DNA from 2 places in the Cellvibrio sp. pealriver genome. Region 1 is predicted to be linked to the other one. Evidence: predicted binding sites of a transcription regulator. Region 1 holds the regulator's gene; the other holds the start of a gene.
What was found. The regulator FNR, encoded in region 1, switches genes on or off when oxygen is low (the NO sensors DNR and NnrR bind a similar motif). The targets are predictions, from matches to a motif close to TTGATNNNNATCAA.

Region 1 (7,803 bases):
CAATCCGTTAATGGTCTTCCATTCGTTCTCGTTTGTTTTTTGATAATAATCGACTAATTTTTGCATCCCATCCAATGTGGTTTGCAACGGCTCATTGCCCTCCTTGATAAAATCCCTCACTGCATATTGCTGGTAAGCCGATGTCGCCCATTTTGCGAGAATTTTGGCAAGGCCGGAAATAGCATCGGCTTGGGTTTTATCAATACCTAATTCGGGATAGGATTTTATCCCCGATGAAAGTGAATCAATATTCGGTGAAACATCAAACGATTTATCACCCGCCAATTTGGCCAAGGTCTGCATATACGCAGCGGCAGTTTGATGGATTTTTAGCAGGTCTTCATAAGCTGCTTTGCGACGGGCATCATTCTGCTGCGCCAATTGCGCAGCCTCGCCCGACACATAAGGTTGCTCGCGATAATAAGTATCGCGAAAACGTGTGGTTAGTTCCGTGTATCCCGACAATGCAGCCGACTGGCCAGCAAAATCCTGAACCTCTTTGAGATTCGTGCAGCCCAATAGTAAAAGGGTAAGCGTGAACGCGATGGTAATGCGAAAAAATTTCATTAACTGCCTCCTTGTATATTTTGCGATCTATATTTTGCGATGTAGATTCTGTAAAACGCGATTTGCGTTATTTAAAGCGGGACTTTAACCAATCGATCACATCAGATGCATTTTGGTTGGGCGGAAAGACCGGGTAAAACACTTTGATGACTACACCGTTTTCCACAATCAGGGTCAATCGTTTTATCAGTACCCGCCCGTTATATTCAAACCTGGGCAATGCCAGTGCTGCCGCAAACCCAAGTGAAGAATCGTTCAATAACTCAAAGGGTAAATGCAAACGGGAAACGGCTTCTTGTTGCGCATCCAGAGGTTGTGAGCTCGCACCAAAGACTTGAACGCCCATATTATTAAATTCGCGATTCAGATCCCTGAACGCGCAGGATTGCGGTGTACACCCACGCGCACCCGGGATGTCATTCCAACCAATCATCGGTGGTGCATCCGGGTGCCCGATCAAAGGATAAAAATATACAACAGTAACACCGACTTCTGTTGCTAAATTAATAAGCCGCCCTGATGTACTTGATAGTTGCATCGACGGCAGCTGAAAACCAACCAAATGGTTGCAAGCACCATCATCGATTGGAATGGGCAATCCCTCGGGTAAAACTGATAAGTCTTTCATCCTATTATGTCCATTAAATTCCCATTCGGAAGTCTTTAACGCTTTCGTGAGTCAGGGAGATATTTTCAAACAGGGTTTTGTTGCCATCACCTATCGGTGATTGTGAACTGACACCCACCCAAATAACCTTGGGATATTCATTTTTATATAACTTCGCCAAATTCCAGTTCTTGTTGTCTTGCGAAAAATAAAATGCAATGGTTTTTGAATCAGAGGAAATTTTCAAATACACCGACGGCTGGCCAATGTTCTGGTGATTATTGTCATCCGAGGTTTCAATTGTCCGGACACTGACAATCCGGCTAACCGCCCTTTCATCCCGCTCGAATGCAAATTTCTGCCACAACGTAGACGATACGTATACATATAACGCACCTGCATCATACGTCTGCTTGAACTCGGGGCTCACTTTTGCAGTTAACGTAAATGGTTTTGCATTATCTACTTTGGCAAGCAACACAGGCGCATTACCTACCGCCTCCCCAGTGCCAGGGTCGTTAAAAAAATCTTTTTTAGCGTCGCTCGTTAAGGTGACCACATCACTATCAACCACCGTATTTTTTTCTGCACCATTCAGACATTTGGTAAAGGTCACTCCAGACAACTTGATGGAGCATGAATCACCTGCGCCAGCCATGACACCAGAGGTGATTATCGATAACACAGTCACTCCCAGCATCTTTCTGTAGAAGACTGCTTTCTTGCTTGCCAAGCTGCAAACAGTAGTGATGGCATGTTGTTTTGTGAAAACTCTGTCAGTGCGCATGGTTGACCTCAAAAAAAGATGAATGGATAACCGTAAACCGAGCTTAATTAAAGACTACAGCCAAGCCAGATGCCAGCACTACGCATTACAAATCAAGAATGCGCGCGCACGAGTTAGCCTTGGGGCGCAACTGTCGCTTGCGTTTGCGCTTGCGGTTCCGCTGACAACTCCGGCATCAGTTTACGCCACCATTTAACATTCGCTTGTACACGCTCTTGCAGTGCCGCGAAAGAAATCACTTGGCCAAACACAGGTGTAAATAATCGTGAATTGGTAGCAATTGCTGCGCTATTCACACGCTCTAACGGGTCATACCAACTGTGAAACGCCAGATCAAATGTGCCATTGTGCACCGGCACCATCACGTGACCTTTGAGATCAATGTGTGCTTGCACACTTTCCTCCGGGGTCATATGGATATCTGCCCAGTCATTATCATAAGCGCCCGTTTCGATGAAGGTAATATCGAACGGACCATAGCGGTTGCCAATTTGCTTAAAACCATCGAAGTAACCCGAATCACCACTGAAAAAAATAGCCGCGCCTTCCGTTTTGATAACCCATGAGCCCCATAAAGTACTGTTGCGATCACTCAATCCGCGCCCGGAAAAATGTTGCGTCGGTGTAAACGCGACAAGTGCGTTGGGTGTTGGCAATTCTTGCCACCAATCAAAACGTACAATTTTTTCTGCCGCAATACCCCATTTTTCCAAATCGCTCTCCACCCCCAAAGGTACTAAAAATTGTTGGGTTTTAGCGGCAAGTTTTTTAACAGCAGCCTTATCCAAATGATCGTAATGGTTATGGGAAATAAGCACCTTGCTAATGGGTGGCAGTTCATCTAACGCGATGGGAGCCTGATGGAAACGTTTGGGGCCAAGAAAGCGAAACGGTGATGCACGCTGGGCAAATACCGGGTCCAATAACCAATATTCGCCATAGATTTTTAACAAAATGGAGGAATGCCCGAGTTTGATGAAATGAACATCCGTATTGGATAGCGCATCTAACTGCGCGCGAGTCACCTGCTCGACTGGCACTGTGTGCAATGGCGTTTTATTAACACCTCGCTCAAAGAAAAAACGCTTGGTAATTTCCAATGTTTTCAGTAACCCCGGCTGTGGTGATTCATGGGTGTTGTGAAAACGCCCCTCTTTAAATTGACTTGCCTGGGTTAAAGACTCCGGATTCACACTTGCCATAATATTTGTATTCACAGCTCCAACTCCCAAAATGATGACCACAATGCTGACTGCCAACCCAGCAGTGATTTTTGCCAACCTACGCATGACTGCACCCAATAATCGATAATGTCTGTACTTCACAATAATTAAACTACACCGTGCAGTTTACATATTATTGACAAGAAGTAAACTGACAAGTGCAACTTTTTACGAGAGGCGCTAGAATATCGATGCAAATCAAGAGGTAAGTGATGAAACTGACAGACCAAAAACGCATGCAGATTCTGGATGCAGCAGAAGAGCTCTTCCACAGTGCAGGAGTGGAAAACACCAGCATGGATCAGCTCGCACTGCATGCGCAGGTATCAAAACGCACGGTGTACAACCATTTTGCGACTAAAGACGAGCTGTTTCAGGCCATTTTGCAGCGCATGATTGAAAAGCTATCCCAAGGAGCTGAACTGCGTTTTGATCCAAACATCCCTATCGCGTCACAGTTGACGCAGATCGCCCGTGATGAAGTCGCACTGTTAAGTTCAGACGCATTTTTACGGGTCGCAAAAATCGCCATCATGCAGGTGATGCAGCGGCCTGAATTAGCAAAACAGATGAACGAAAACGCGATGGGATGCAAACGCTATTTGGAGACATTCCTGGCAGATGCCTGTACGGCAGGCATTTTAAAAATTGACGATATTCCATTCGCCAGCAAACAATTTGTATTCCAACTGAAATCGTTTGTGTTCTATCCCTCGCTATTTGGATTGGAGCAACAAACTCACGCAATACATGAAAAAATAATCACCGAAGCGGTGGCCATGTTTTTGGCGCGTTATCAAAAAAGATAATCTGCTATTTACAGCACAAATGCTCCCTACTTCCGTCGGATATGCATTGGTATATCAGGTAACGCCAAACGCAACTTTATGTAGCGTAGAGCTGAAATTGAATAAACCCTCGAATAAAAAACCGCCTCAGTTGCCTGGGCGGTTTTTTTATTTCATCTGCTTTTGTGCTGGCAGATTAGAGAGCGATTACGTTTTCAGCTTGTGGGCCTTTTTGGCCTGGCTTTACGTCAAACTCTACTTTTTGGCCTTCCGCCAGGGTTTTGAAACCTGAGCCAGTGATAGCACTGTAGTGTACGAATACATCTTGACCCGCTTCACTTGCAATAAAACCGAAACCTTTTGATTCGTTGAACCATTTAACGGTGCCTGTACTTCTAGCCATATAAACCTCGATGCTCTTTATCAAATAAAAATGAATACCCCAAGTGGAGCTTTGCTGGCGGATTCAGATGTTACTTATGTAGAACAAACCGAGGTGCTAATAGATTTACTGCTAGAACAACGAGGTGATTTACTATAAATAATGCTGCGAAATGGCCAGCCAACCAAATATATTCCCACCATCCATTCATGTAAAGTGGTTATTTTTACGACCAATATTGAGTATTTGGTTATAAAGCACAGGGATAGCAGCAAGGCATGCGGCAATTTGCCGCGCGCGCATTGTCACCAAGCGCACTAATATGCAGTTAATAGGTATTTACGTATCTATTGTCTTTTCACTTTTACCGGGTTTTCCGGTTAATCTCCTTCGGGCTGGCTTCCAGCCCCTTTTTACCTCTCCAGGATAGCTCTTGCCATCACTAGCATGGTGCTTGCCGTCACCGCCTATTTACCCCCTACCCTAAAGCTGCAACAATCGCTTTATCGCTATTTTCCTCACGTTTTGCAGGGATATACATTCACGAGGCCCCTCATGACCGCCAAACAATTGATTATTAAACCCCAGGATGCTAACTGCCCGCATGACAAACGTGTGAGTTGCGGCAATTGCCGATTGAACACTATTTGCCTACCCATCAGCTTGCACATTGACGATATTGACAGGCTTGATGGCATTATCCAGCGCGGTAAACCTCTGCAAAAAGGTGATTATTTATACCGGGCAAATGATGCTTTTGGATCGGTATATGCCATTCGCTCTGGTTGCGTTAAAGCGATTACCTTGAGCGACAATGGCGAAGAACAAGTGACCGGTTTTTATTTGCCGGGTGAAATTGTGGGCATGGATGGTATTGCCGACAATCGTTACACCAATTCTGTGATCGCATTGGAAACATCATCTGTGTGTGAAATTCCATTTGAACGGATGGAAGAGTTGAGTTTGCAAATCCCCAACTTGCAACGTCATTTTTTCCAACTCATGAGCCGTGAAATCACGCAAGACCAGCAAGTCATTACGTTATTAAGTAAAAGCAGTGCTGAAGAACGGATCGCTGCACTACTGTTGAGCATTTCAAGCCGTAATAGCCGCCGCCAGCTATCGGCGAATGCGTTTCGCTTGCCGATGTCGCGCACTGATATTGGTAACTATTTGGGTTTAACCATCGAAACCGTTAGCCGCATTTTGACGCGCCTGCAAAAACAAGAGGTCATTGCAGTCGATAAAAAAGAAATCCAGATTGTAAACATGGAACAATTACGCAACATAGCTAATGGCAATACAAGCTGCTGATAGCTCAGCAATAACTGACGAGCAACAACTATGATCGACCAAGCACGTTTGGAAAAAACACTCGCCGCATTCGACGCTGCCAATTTACAAGACCCGAATACTGAAATAGTGGATGGAAATGCTGTCGCGAAGGAATGGATTTACGGACAGCGAATGAGTGCACAGCTTGTACTCTTTTGCGAGAACCCATCTGAAGCCCTGCAGCTCGCTGCGCGCAGCCAGCATATTTGCCGTTGGAAGATTCCGCGCAGCGATTACCCGATGGACAGAAGTGGTTATAAAAAGTGGCGGCTCGACCTCGCCCAAATGCACGGCGATATTGCGGGCGATATCATGTCTGAACAAGGTTACGATGAAATAACCATAGCCCGTGTCAAAGATCTTTTACTCAAACGCAGCTTAAAGCGCGACGAAGAAGTGCAAGCACTTGAAGATGTTATCTGTCTGGTATTTATCGAGTTTTATTTGGAAGACTTTGCGCGCAAACACGATGAAGATAAGCTGATTGATATCATCCGCAAAACATGGAACAAAATGTCTGAAAAGGGCCATGCTGCCGCCTTAAAACTGCCACTATCAGAAGGCATGCTTGGGCTGGTAGGTAAAGCATTGGCTGCGTAACTCCTTTTCTCTAATCACCCTACTTCATCAACATTAATAAAAGGAAAACACTGTGTATCTAGCCCTTAAACATTTGCACTTAACGTTTGTTGTTTTATCGTTGCTCGCCTTTTTTATTCGCGGCATCTGGTTGTTTATGGGCTCAAGTATGCTCACGAAAAAGTGGGTTAAAATTCTGCCGCATATCATTAGTTTGGTTTTATTGGCGAGTGGTATCGCTGTTGCTGTACATCTGGGAATGTCACCCGGTAGTCAGCCATGGTTGATGGCTAAAATTATCGGCTTGGTTGTTTATATCGCGTTAGGTGTAGCCGCATTTAAAGCAGCGAACCCAGTTACACGCAAAGCCTGTTGGGTGGTTGCACTACTGGTATTTGCCTATATCACCAGTGTTGCTGTAACCAAAACGCCCTTGGGATTTTTTGGTTAGTATTGCAAAACTCACCTCTTTGCCTCTCCGCTCCCCCGACCTTTTTGTCGGTTGTGCATCAGGATCCAGGATTCTGATGCACAGCTCCCTAACACTTCTCCCTTTCCCACTTATCTCGCTGCTACTTCTATAGTATTCACCAGCAATTTGCGTGTGCCTTATCAGGAAACGCTCTATGCAAAGACAATTTTATTTACAATACTTGACGTATCTTTAAAAGTGATTTATATCACAGTCTAGTGAACAAGCCTTATATAACTTTAATAATCGGTGAGCCCTAATGAAAAAAATAACTTTGACCATTCTCTTATTAGCATTGTCCCCACTAGGCTTTGCCTGTGATGAAGCATGCAAACGCGCAAAAGCAGAAGCGGCCAACAACGTGAAGTTTGCCAGCTACCTGAACGCAAAATACTGCAAATCAACAGGATTGGATTTTTTGATGCAAGGCCGCAAGAGCTTGCAGAACTACCGCGACAAACAACTTGCAACCGCACACCGCGGCGGTGCCAAGAATATCCGCAATTTTATTTTGCAACGTAAAGATTGGCTGCAAGAATGCGATAACTATTTAACGTTGACAGAGCAAGGCCGCATTTTCCGCGATAAAGAGAGTACCGATAAAATCATCTCTGCAATGACCGGCACAGCAGATGAGTTACAAAAAATTATGATGCGCCCTAAATCCGATGTAGAAAGTTTGGAATTGGTTACAGCCCCTGCAGCATTGAAGTTTGATGAGCTATTCAAAGCAGTCGATGCACACTATCTGGAGCTGCAAAGACGCGGTTTGCTTTAATCTGATTGGATCTATACGAAAACACCATAAAAAAACCGGCAAAAGCCGGTTTTTTTATGGGTGATTTTGAACATTATCGCAGCGCTATCATGAACTCTTTTTCAAGGACAGTACCGAACGCTGCGGTTTGTCAGGGCGCTCGGCAAAACGTTTGGCCAACTCCTCACGCGCTTTGATTGCTTCCGACTTTGCATCTTGTTGTGGACTTGATTGCCATGACTTGGGCGCATTACCACCGGCTTTTGCCAGAAACTCCAAACCCGAGCGCAATAGACGGGCTTGATC
Region 2 (7,803 bases), 130 kb from region 1:
ATCAACCGGACAAGTTCGAGCGTTTAGCCAAACAGGTTTTGCAGGGGAAATATCCCGACCAAAAAGAAACTTTCCGCAGCAAACTCGCCAATACCGCCGCACAAATCGCCTCCTACAACCGCATCAATGAACCACGTCACGGTGACCAGTCTGTCGCTTACGGCTATGGACGACTGGATGCGTTTGGCCGCATCTACAACCGTATTCTTGCGCATCTCACTCCACAGAGCGCCAACAACTACAACCCGGCCAATGCGCCGGTGAGTTATCCCTATTTGTGGGACACACCACAGCATGATTTTGTGCAGTGGAATGGCGTTGGTGATAATGAATTGGCTGGCCCATTAGGCCGCAATACGGGCGAAGCCTTGGGCGTATTTGCACAGTTTGATTTGAAGAAACAACAAGGCGATGTCGGCTATCGCTCCTCGGTTGTCGTACGAAACCTGACGCGTATGGAGCGCCATCTGGAGAGCCTCTGGTCCCCTAGCTGGGAAGAACTTGCCAAACAGAATGTATTACCTGCAATTGATCAATCACTCGCTCGTGAAGGTGCTCAGGTGTTTGTGGAGTACCAGTGCCACACCTGCCATGAAGCTATCGACCGCACTGATTCCAAACGCCGTATCACCGCACAATTTGCCAGTTTGCAGACGATCGGAACCGACCCGTATATGGCGATGAATGCGCTCAATTACGCGGGCAAGATGGGGTATTTTGAAGGCGACAGAATCAACAAGCTCAAACCCAACTCACCGCGTTACCAACAGACGGGTTCTGTTTTACCGGCATTGAGCAGTGCGGTAGAAGGCGTATTAATAGAACCCGATCACGACAAACTCTTTCTCCGCCGTTGGGCAGAAAAGCTATATGACCTGATAGGCTCCATTTCAGATAACCCGATCAAAAAGACAACACGGCATCTGGATTTTGAACCTGTGAATAAAAATAATCCTGCTACGCTCGCCGCCTACAAAGCACGGCCACTCAATGGAATATGGGCGACTGCGCCTTACTTGCACAACGGTTCCGTTCCCAGCCTCTATGAGCTCTTTATGCCCAGTTGTAGCGATGATGAAATTGCCAGCGGCAAAACCTGCCGCCCCAACCGTTTCACTTTGGGTGCACGCGAGTTGGATGCAGTAAAGGTGGGGATTATCCAGCGTGACCCCGCGCAGTATCCGGGCCTATTCGTATTCGATACCCACCTGCCCAGCAATTCCAATAAAGGACATGAGTATGCGGCAGGCGTCACTCCTGTCTCCGTGTTGGATGCCAATAATCGCCCAGTGAAAGATGCGCAGGGCAAACCCCAAATGCGCCTGCTGCAACCCATCTCCGACCATCAACGATTGGCATTGGTGGAGTATCTGAAAACACTTTAATCCGAAAACACTTTAAATAGCGGCAAAGACTGCGCCCGGCCCGATCGGGCGCGCACTCAACCTCACTTAACATCATTATTTAAAATCCAAGCCCAGAGTCAGTATCACAATTGCTCACAGTTTCATGACGAGCTTTTGAATAAATTATCTTGTGCTTGGAAATTCACGACATCTAGCACTGAACCAATCTATGGATTTGGGGGTCTTTAGGCTGCCCATTGGAGTGAAGGGTAAACTGCCATGGATACCCAAGACCCTAATATTGCTGGCATTTGATTGACACCAAGCGCCGCGACACACAGAATCACCGACCAGTTTTAAACCTCAGGAATTTGCTGAATGAATATCGACCGTTTTTCGCCGCTGCTAAAGCGCACCACCCTGCTTCTTTCCTTACTGGCAGGCTCATTTATTCTGGCTGGCTGCGGCGGTGGCAGCGATAAAAAATCCTCAGCAAGCTCATCATCGGTTGGCTTGTCTTCGGCGCGTAGCAGCTACACCGCGGCATCTATACCGGCTAATGGCTCAGGTGAATGGCCAAGCGTGAAGGTAGAAGCCCAAAAAGCTAAAGTCCTGACCTTCCAATGGAATGCCGTTGCCGGTGCAACCTATTACAAATTGTTCAAACACGATGCGGCAACCGGTGGGGTTGTGCAGATTGGTGGCAACCTGACCAGCACGCAGGCAACGGATGACATAGGTGTACATGTCCATGATTGGGTCAACAATTACTACTATGTAGAAGCTTGTAATGCGCAAGGTTGCGAGAAATCGAACCTGACATTTACCGCCACTGAAATGATCAAAGCGATCGGCTATTTGAAAGCATCCAACACCGAAGCGAACGATTTCTTCGGTTGGAGCATCGCCCTTTCCGCCGATGGAACCACCCTTGCGGTAGGCGCGCCAGCTGAAGACAGCAAGGCGACTGGCGTAAACGGTAACCAAGCCAGCAACGACAGCAGCAACTCGGGTGCGGTTTATATCTTCATCAAAGAGAATGGTGTGTGGGTACAACAGGCTTACCTGAAGGCATCCAACACTGAACAACCCAATATCAACCCTTATCGCATGCTGATCAATGACCGTTTCGGCTACAAAGTCGCTCTGTCAGATGACGGTAATACCCTGGCAGTATCTGCATTGTTGGAAGATAGCCCATCGATTGGCATTAACTGTAACCAGAACAACTACGAAACAACCCGCTACGGCACTTCTTCTGATCCATCGGATGATTTGATCACCGCAAACGATTACGACATGGGTGCAGTGTATGTATTCACTCGCTCCAATCAAAACTGGACTCAGGAAGCTTACGTAAAATCCAGTTTGATACAGGAAGGCGCGCGTTTTGGTGAGAGCCTTGCCCTCTCTGGGGATGGAAAGACATTGGCGGTAGGTACCACTCTGGATGAAAGACCCTCCAGCGGCATCATTCACTATGTGGGATCTTCAAACCCTGCCTGTTTTGAATTTTATCCATCCAGTGCCTCATCAACGAGCAGTACCAGTTCCTCCAGCAGTAGCACCAGTTCGTCCAGCAGCAGCTCCAAAAACTCCTCCAGTTCTTATAACGGTGGGACAAACTCTGGCTCTGTCCATGTATTCATCCGCCTCGAAGATGGATGGCTGCAACAGGCGTACATCAAAAACTCCAATGCCCAGGCTGGTGATATGTTTGCTGCCAGCATCGCGCTCTCTACTGACGGCAACACCATGGCCGTAGGCGCGACAGGCGAAGACAGCAACGCAACCGGCGTTAACGGAACCCAGTCTAACGATACCTGCTATTACCTCGCCGATTCAGGTTATGTAATCGAGCCAGAGTGTAAAGAAGCAGGCAAATACGCTGTACGTGGCCTCATTAAAAATGGTGCCGCATATGTGTTCAAACGTAGTGATAATGTGTGGGCACAAGAAGCCTATTTAAAACCCAGCACAACCTTTATCAACACCGCATTCGGAAGCAGTATTGATTTGTCAGGCGATGGAAATATCCTGGTAGTCGGTACGCCAGGCGATGCAAGCAAGGCAACTGGTATCAACGGCGATACCGTTCAAACAATTGAATACGCCAATACCGGTGCCACTTATGTGTTTACACGCTCAGGCAGCAATTGGATTCAGGAAGCATTTATCAAGCCTTCCACCCTGACTCTGCATGAGGGTGTTTCCTTGGCAAATGACCGCAGCATTGAAGTACTTGGCGGCGGCCAATTTGGGGGCGATGTCAGTATCTCCAAAGACGGCACCACCCTCGCCGTAGGCTCCTTCCGCGAATCCAGCAATGCCAAAGGTATCAACGGTGACCAAGGTGATAACAGCGCCCTGCGTGCCGGTGCGGTATTTGTATTCAAACGCAACAACAGTGTCTGGACACAGCAAAGCTATGTGAAAGCAAGCAATACCGATAGTGATGACCGCTTTGGCTTGAATGTAGACGTGTCTGCAGATGGTAAAACCATGGCTGTCGGTGCGCATCGCGAAGCTGGTCGTGGTTACTCATCTGCCGCGTCAACCTCTAGCAACTCAAGCAGCACATCGAGCTTGCCTGATGGTGCCTTGGATCAAAACGACAACAGTGCAGAAGCGGCCGGAGCGGTTTACCTGTTCTAATGCCAACTAGAAGTTAGTGCAATAAAAAACGGGAGGCCAACAACCTCCCGTTTTTTATTGTGACTCATTTGTGTTTTTTATCACCGCCATCGCAATTGCACTCCCGGCTTTTCTGCATCTGCAACATAACCTTCACAAATCCATAAATCGCCAACAGCAACCAAATTATCACCGCTATAAACCAGAGGGATTTGATCGCGCAACCAGGGCTCCAATGCATATTCCTGCAATAGCTTTTTTAATGTTTGTGAGTGCGCCCGGCCCTGAGGTTTGCAACGCTCGCCGCCGGTACGATAGCGAATGTGTATATCCGGCAAATCTGCACGCAAATAAAGTCCGTTTGCTTCTTTTACTGCCGATGGCGGGAGCAATTGAAACGTCACTACAGGCAGCGCGGCAGGCAACAAAAACAAACGATCTTGATAAGGGCACAATGCATGTTGGCTCCAGGTGATTTTTACACTGGCATCTTCACGCGATAAAAAAAGCTGGTTTTCAAGTTGCTGCCAATGCGCGCTTTCGGGAACTTCGCATTGCTGGCTACGCAACCAATAACGCAGCAAATGTTGTCGGCGAGCAACTGAAAGTGTTTTTAACCAGGCAAGATCAACACTCTGCCCCACTCGCTCTGTGCGTGGATTTGCTTGCAGCAGATCCTGTTGCGCAAACTCGTCTAACAGAGATTCCTGTTGCGCGCATAAGTCAGCTGTCTGTTGCCACTTGCGCATAAATGCAGGCCATCGCGTATGCAACAACGGCATAATCTGATTGCGCAAAAAATTGCGGTCATAGCGATCATCCTGATTACTTTCATCTTCAACCCAGGTCAATTGCTGTGCGTGCGCATAAGCTTCCAGATCGTCACGCGAAAAATGCAGTAGAGGACGAATTAATTTCCCGCCGTTATCTAAGCATCGCTCACTGGCAATTGCAGCCAACCCACGCGGCCCCGTGCCGCGCATCAATCGCAACAACAGTGTTTCCGCCTGATCATTACTGTGATGCGCGGTTAATAAATATTCGCCTTGTTGTACATACTGCGAAAACACGTGGTAACGCGCTTCACGTGCGGCGTCTTCAATGCCTTTACCGCCATTTTTAACCTGCACTTTTTCAGCAATGAGGGGCAAACCCAAGTGTTTACAAAATTGCTCACACTGATGCTGCCAATCGTCTGCATTGGGCGAAATCTGGTGATTGATGTGCAATGCATGTAAGGATACAGGCAACTGCAATTGTGCAAGCGCGTGCAGCAGCACCGTCGAATCCAATCCACCACTGAACCCTATCCACCACACCTGCTTCGGGGATGAGGTAAAAGACGGTAGATATTGACGTAATTGTTCGGGGGTAAAATCCGGCATAATTTGACATTGCATTGTGGGATTAAATGCGTAGATTAATGCGGATTTATAAACAAACAAAGTGGATCGTCTCGCGGAACGTAAAACCATCAGGTATGTAGCCTCAAGACACGCCGTAAATACATCCTTGTAGGCTCGATTCGGCATCCATGCCTCATACGGTCTTGAATCTACATACCTGATAGTTTTACTCCACCTCAAAACGAATTTTTTATGAATACAAATCAATACGGCCACTGGCCTTCTCCCATCACACCTGAATTGCTCACCGCACAGGGAATTCGCATCAGCGATCCGCAAGCAGTAGGCAATCGATTGTATTGGTTGGAAACACGCCCGCAAGAAAAGGGCCGCAACGCGCTGGTGTGTGAAAGCGAAGGCACGCGCATGGATATTTTTGCTGCACCGCTGAGTGTGCGCACCAGGGCTCAGGAATATGGAGGGGCTTCTTACCTTGCCACCGAAACCGATATTTTTTATGTGCAAGACAGCGATCAACGTCTTTATCAATACGATATAAACACAAAGCAATCGCGCCCCATCACGCCTGAAGGTGCCTTTCGCTACGCCGATTTTTGCCTTGATCACAAGCGGCAAAAATTATTGGCCGTGCGTGAAGATTACACAGAAAGCTCGCATCATCCACGCGCAGAAATTGTTGCCATACATTTGCAATCTCTGGCGATTAACACAATCGCCCAAGGAGCAGATTTTTATTCCAATCCACGGGTGTCACCGGATGGAAACACACTGAGTTATTTACGTTGGTTCCACCCACAAATGCCCTGGGATGGAACTGAGTGCGTTCTGGCACAACTTGATGCACAGGGCAGTATTGTGCAAGAACACATTATTGCAGGAAGCAAAACCGAATCCATTTTCCAACCACAATGGTCGCCAACCGGTGAATTATTTTTTGTATCGGACCGCACTGACTGGTGGAATATTTATCGTTGGAATGGAACCAGTGCAGAATCCATTTATTCGTTAACCGCTGAATTTGCCACACCGCAATGGGTGTTTGGCATGAGTACTTATGGCTTTTTAAATAGCGATGAGATTTTTTGCTGCTACAACCAAATGGGCTGCTGGCATTTAGCGATTATTAACATTCTCACCAAAGAATTCACAAAAATTGATTCCGAATTTCGCGATATAGCGGCAATTCACTGCTGCGATAACAAGGCTTACTTTCTTGCATCCAGTGCAACACAAGGCTCACAGCTTTACTGCTATAACAGCAACACTATTTCTGCGATTAGCAAAAATGAAACAGCAATAGCGGCTGAATATATCGCCCATGCACAAGCAATAGAATTCCCCACGCGCGACAACGAAACAGCGCAAGCATTTTTCTATGCGCCAACCAATCCGCAAGTCACAGTGGATCACACTTTACCGCCGCCATTACTGGTGATCTGCCACGGCGGCCCAACAGGCGCAACAGAAACCGGCTTGAATTTAAAAATCCAATTTTGGACCAGCCGCGGCTTTGCGGTACTGGATGTCAATTATCGCGGCAGCACTGGCTATGGCCGCCAGTATCGCGATCGCTTAAAACGTAATTGGGGTATTACCGATATCATTGATGTCTGTAGCGGTGTGGATTATTTAATTGCGCAGAAGAAAATCGATAAAAATAAAGTCGCTATTCGCGGCTCCAGTGCTGGAGGCTATACCGTGCTTGCAGCACTGACCTTTAGCGATACGTTTAAAGCAGGTGCAAGCCTCTATGGTATTGGCGATCTTGAAGCCCTTGCAAAAGACACACATAAATTTGAAGCCCATTATCTGGATTCATTGGTTGGGATTTATCCGCAAGAACAACCTGTTTATCGTGAACGCTCACCTATTCATCACATTGAAAAACTGAATTGCCCGGTGATTTTTTTACAAGGCTTACAAGATAAAGTGGTTCCGCCATCACAAGCAGAAGCGATGGTAAACGCATTACAATCCAAAGGAATTTATACTGAATATATTACCTTTCCTGAGGAAGCTCATGGCTTTCGCCAAGCACAGACGATTCAACAGGCACTGGCAGCTGAGCTCACTTTTTATTTAAACGTATTTGATCAAACTATTTCCGGAGAAAAGTAATGGGACGCTGGCGACCACCATCCCCCAAAGGTTCTACTTACATCACTGCTGCGGGATTCAAACGCATGAAAGATGAAGTCACACAGTTATGGAAAATAGAGCGCCCGCAAGTCACACAAGTCGTACACGAAGCCGCGAAAAACGGTGACCGCAGTGAAAATGGCGATTACATTTATGGTAAGCGCCGCCTGCGTGAAATTGATTCGCGCGTGCGCTTTTTATCCAAACGCATGGAAGTGCTAACCGTCGTTGATAGGCTGCCGGATGACCGCAGCAAAGTTTTTTTTGGCGCTTGGGTAACACTGGAAGATGAAGACGGAAATGAAAAAACCTACCAG

Region 2: VC28_RS08700 (FG-GAP repeat protein) is a predicted target of FNR. The motif match lies at 1,658-1,671, and genes of this name have one in related genera.

What each region holds. Positions count from the first base shown of each region.
Region 1 is NZ_KQ236688.1:1,868,568-1,876,370, forward strand. It holds gene VC28_RS08025 (hypothetical protein) at 1-567, opposite strand, end outside; gene VC28_RS08030 (peroxiredoxin) at 635-1,195, opposite strand; gene VC28_RS08035 (DUF1349 domain-containing protein) at 1,209-1,859, opposite strand; gene VC28_RS08040 (MBL fold metallo-hydrolase) at 2,075-3,178, opposite strand; gene VC28_RS08045 (TetR/AcrR family transcriptional regulator) at 3,397-3,993, shown strand; gene VC28_RS08050 (cold-shock protein) at 4,169-4,375, opposite strand; gene fnr (fumarate/nitrate reduction transcriptional regulator Fnr) at 4,910-5,668, shown strand; gene VC28_RS08060 (DUF4202 domain-containing protein) at 5,699-6,289, shown strand; gene VC28_RS08065 (SirB2 family protein) at 6,342-6,719, shown strand; gene VC28_RS08070 (hypothetical protein) at 7,000-7,518, shown strand; gene VC28_RS08075 (hypothetical protein) at 7,606-7,803, opposite strand, start outside.
Region 2 is NZ_KQ236688.1:2,001,014-2,008,816, forward strand. It holds gene VC28_RS08695 (di-heme-cytochrome C peroxidase) at 1-1,385, shown strand, start outside; gene VC28_RS08700 (FG-GAP repeat protein) at 1,725-4,001, shown strand; gene tilS (tRNA lysidine(34) synthetase TilS) at 4,082-5,365, opposite strand; gene VC28_RS08710 (S9 family peptidase) at 5,579-7,465, shown strand; gene greB (transcription elongation factor GreB) at 7,465-7,803, shown strand, end outside.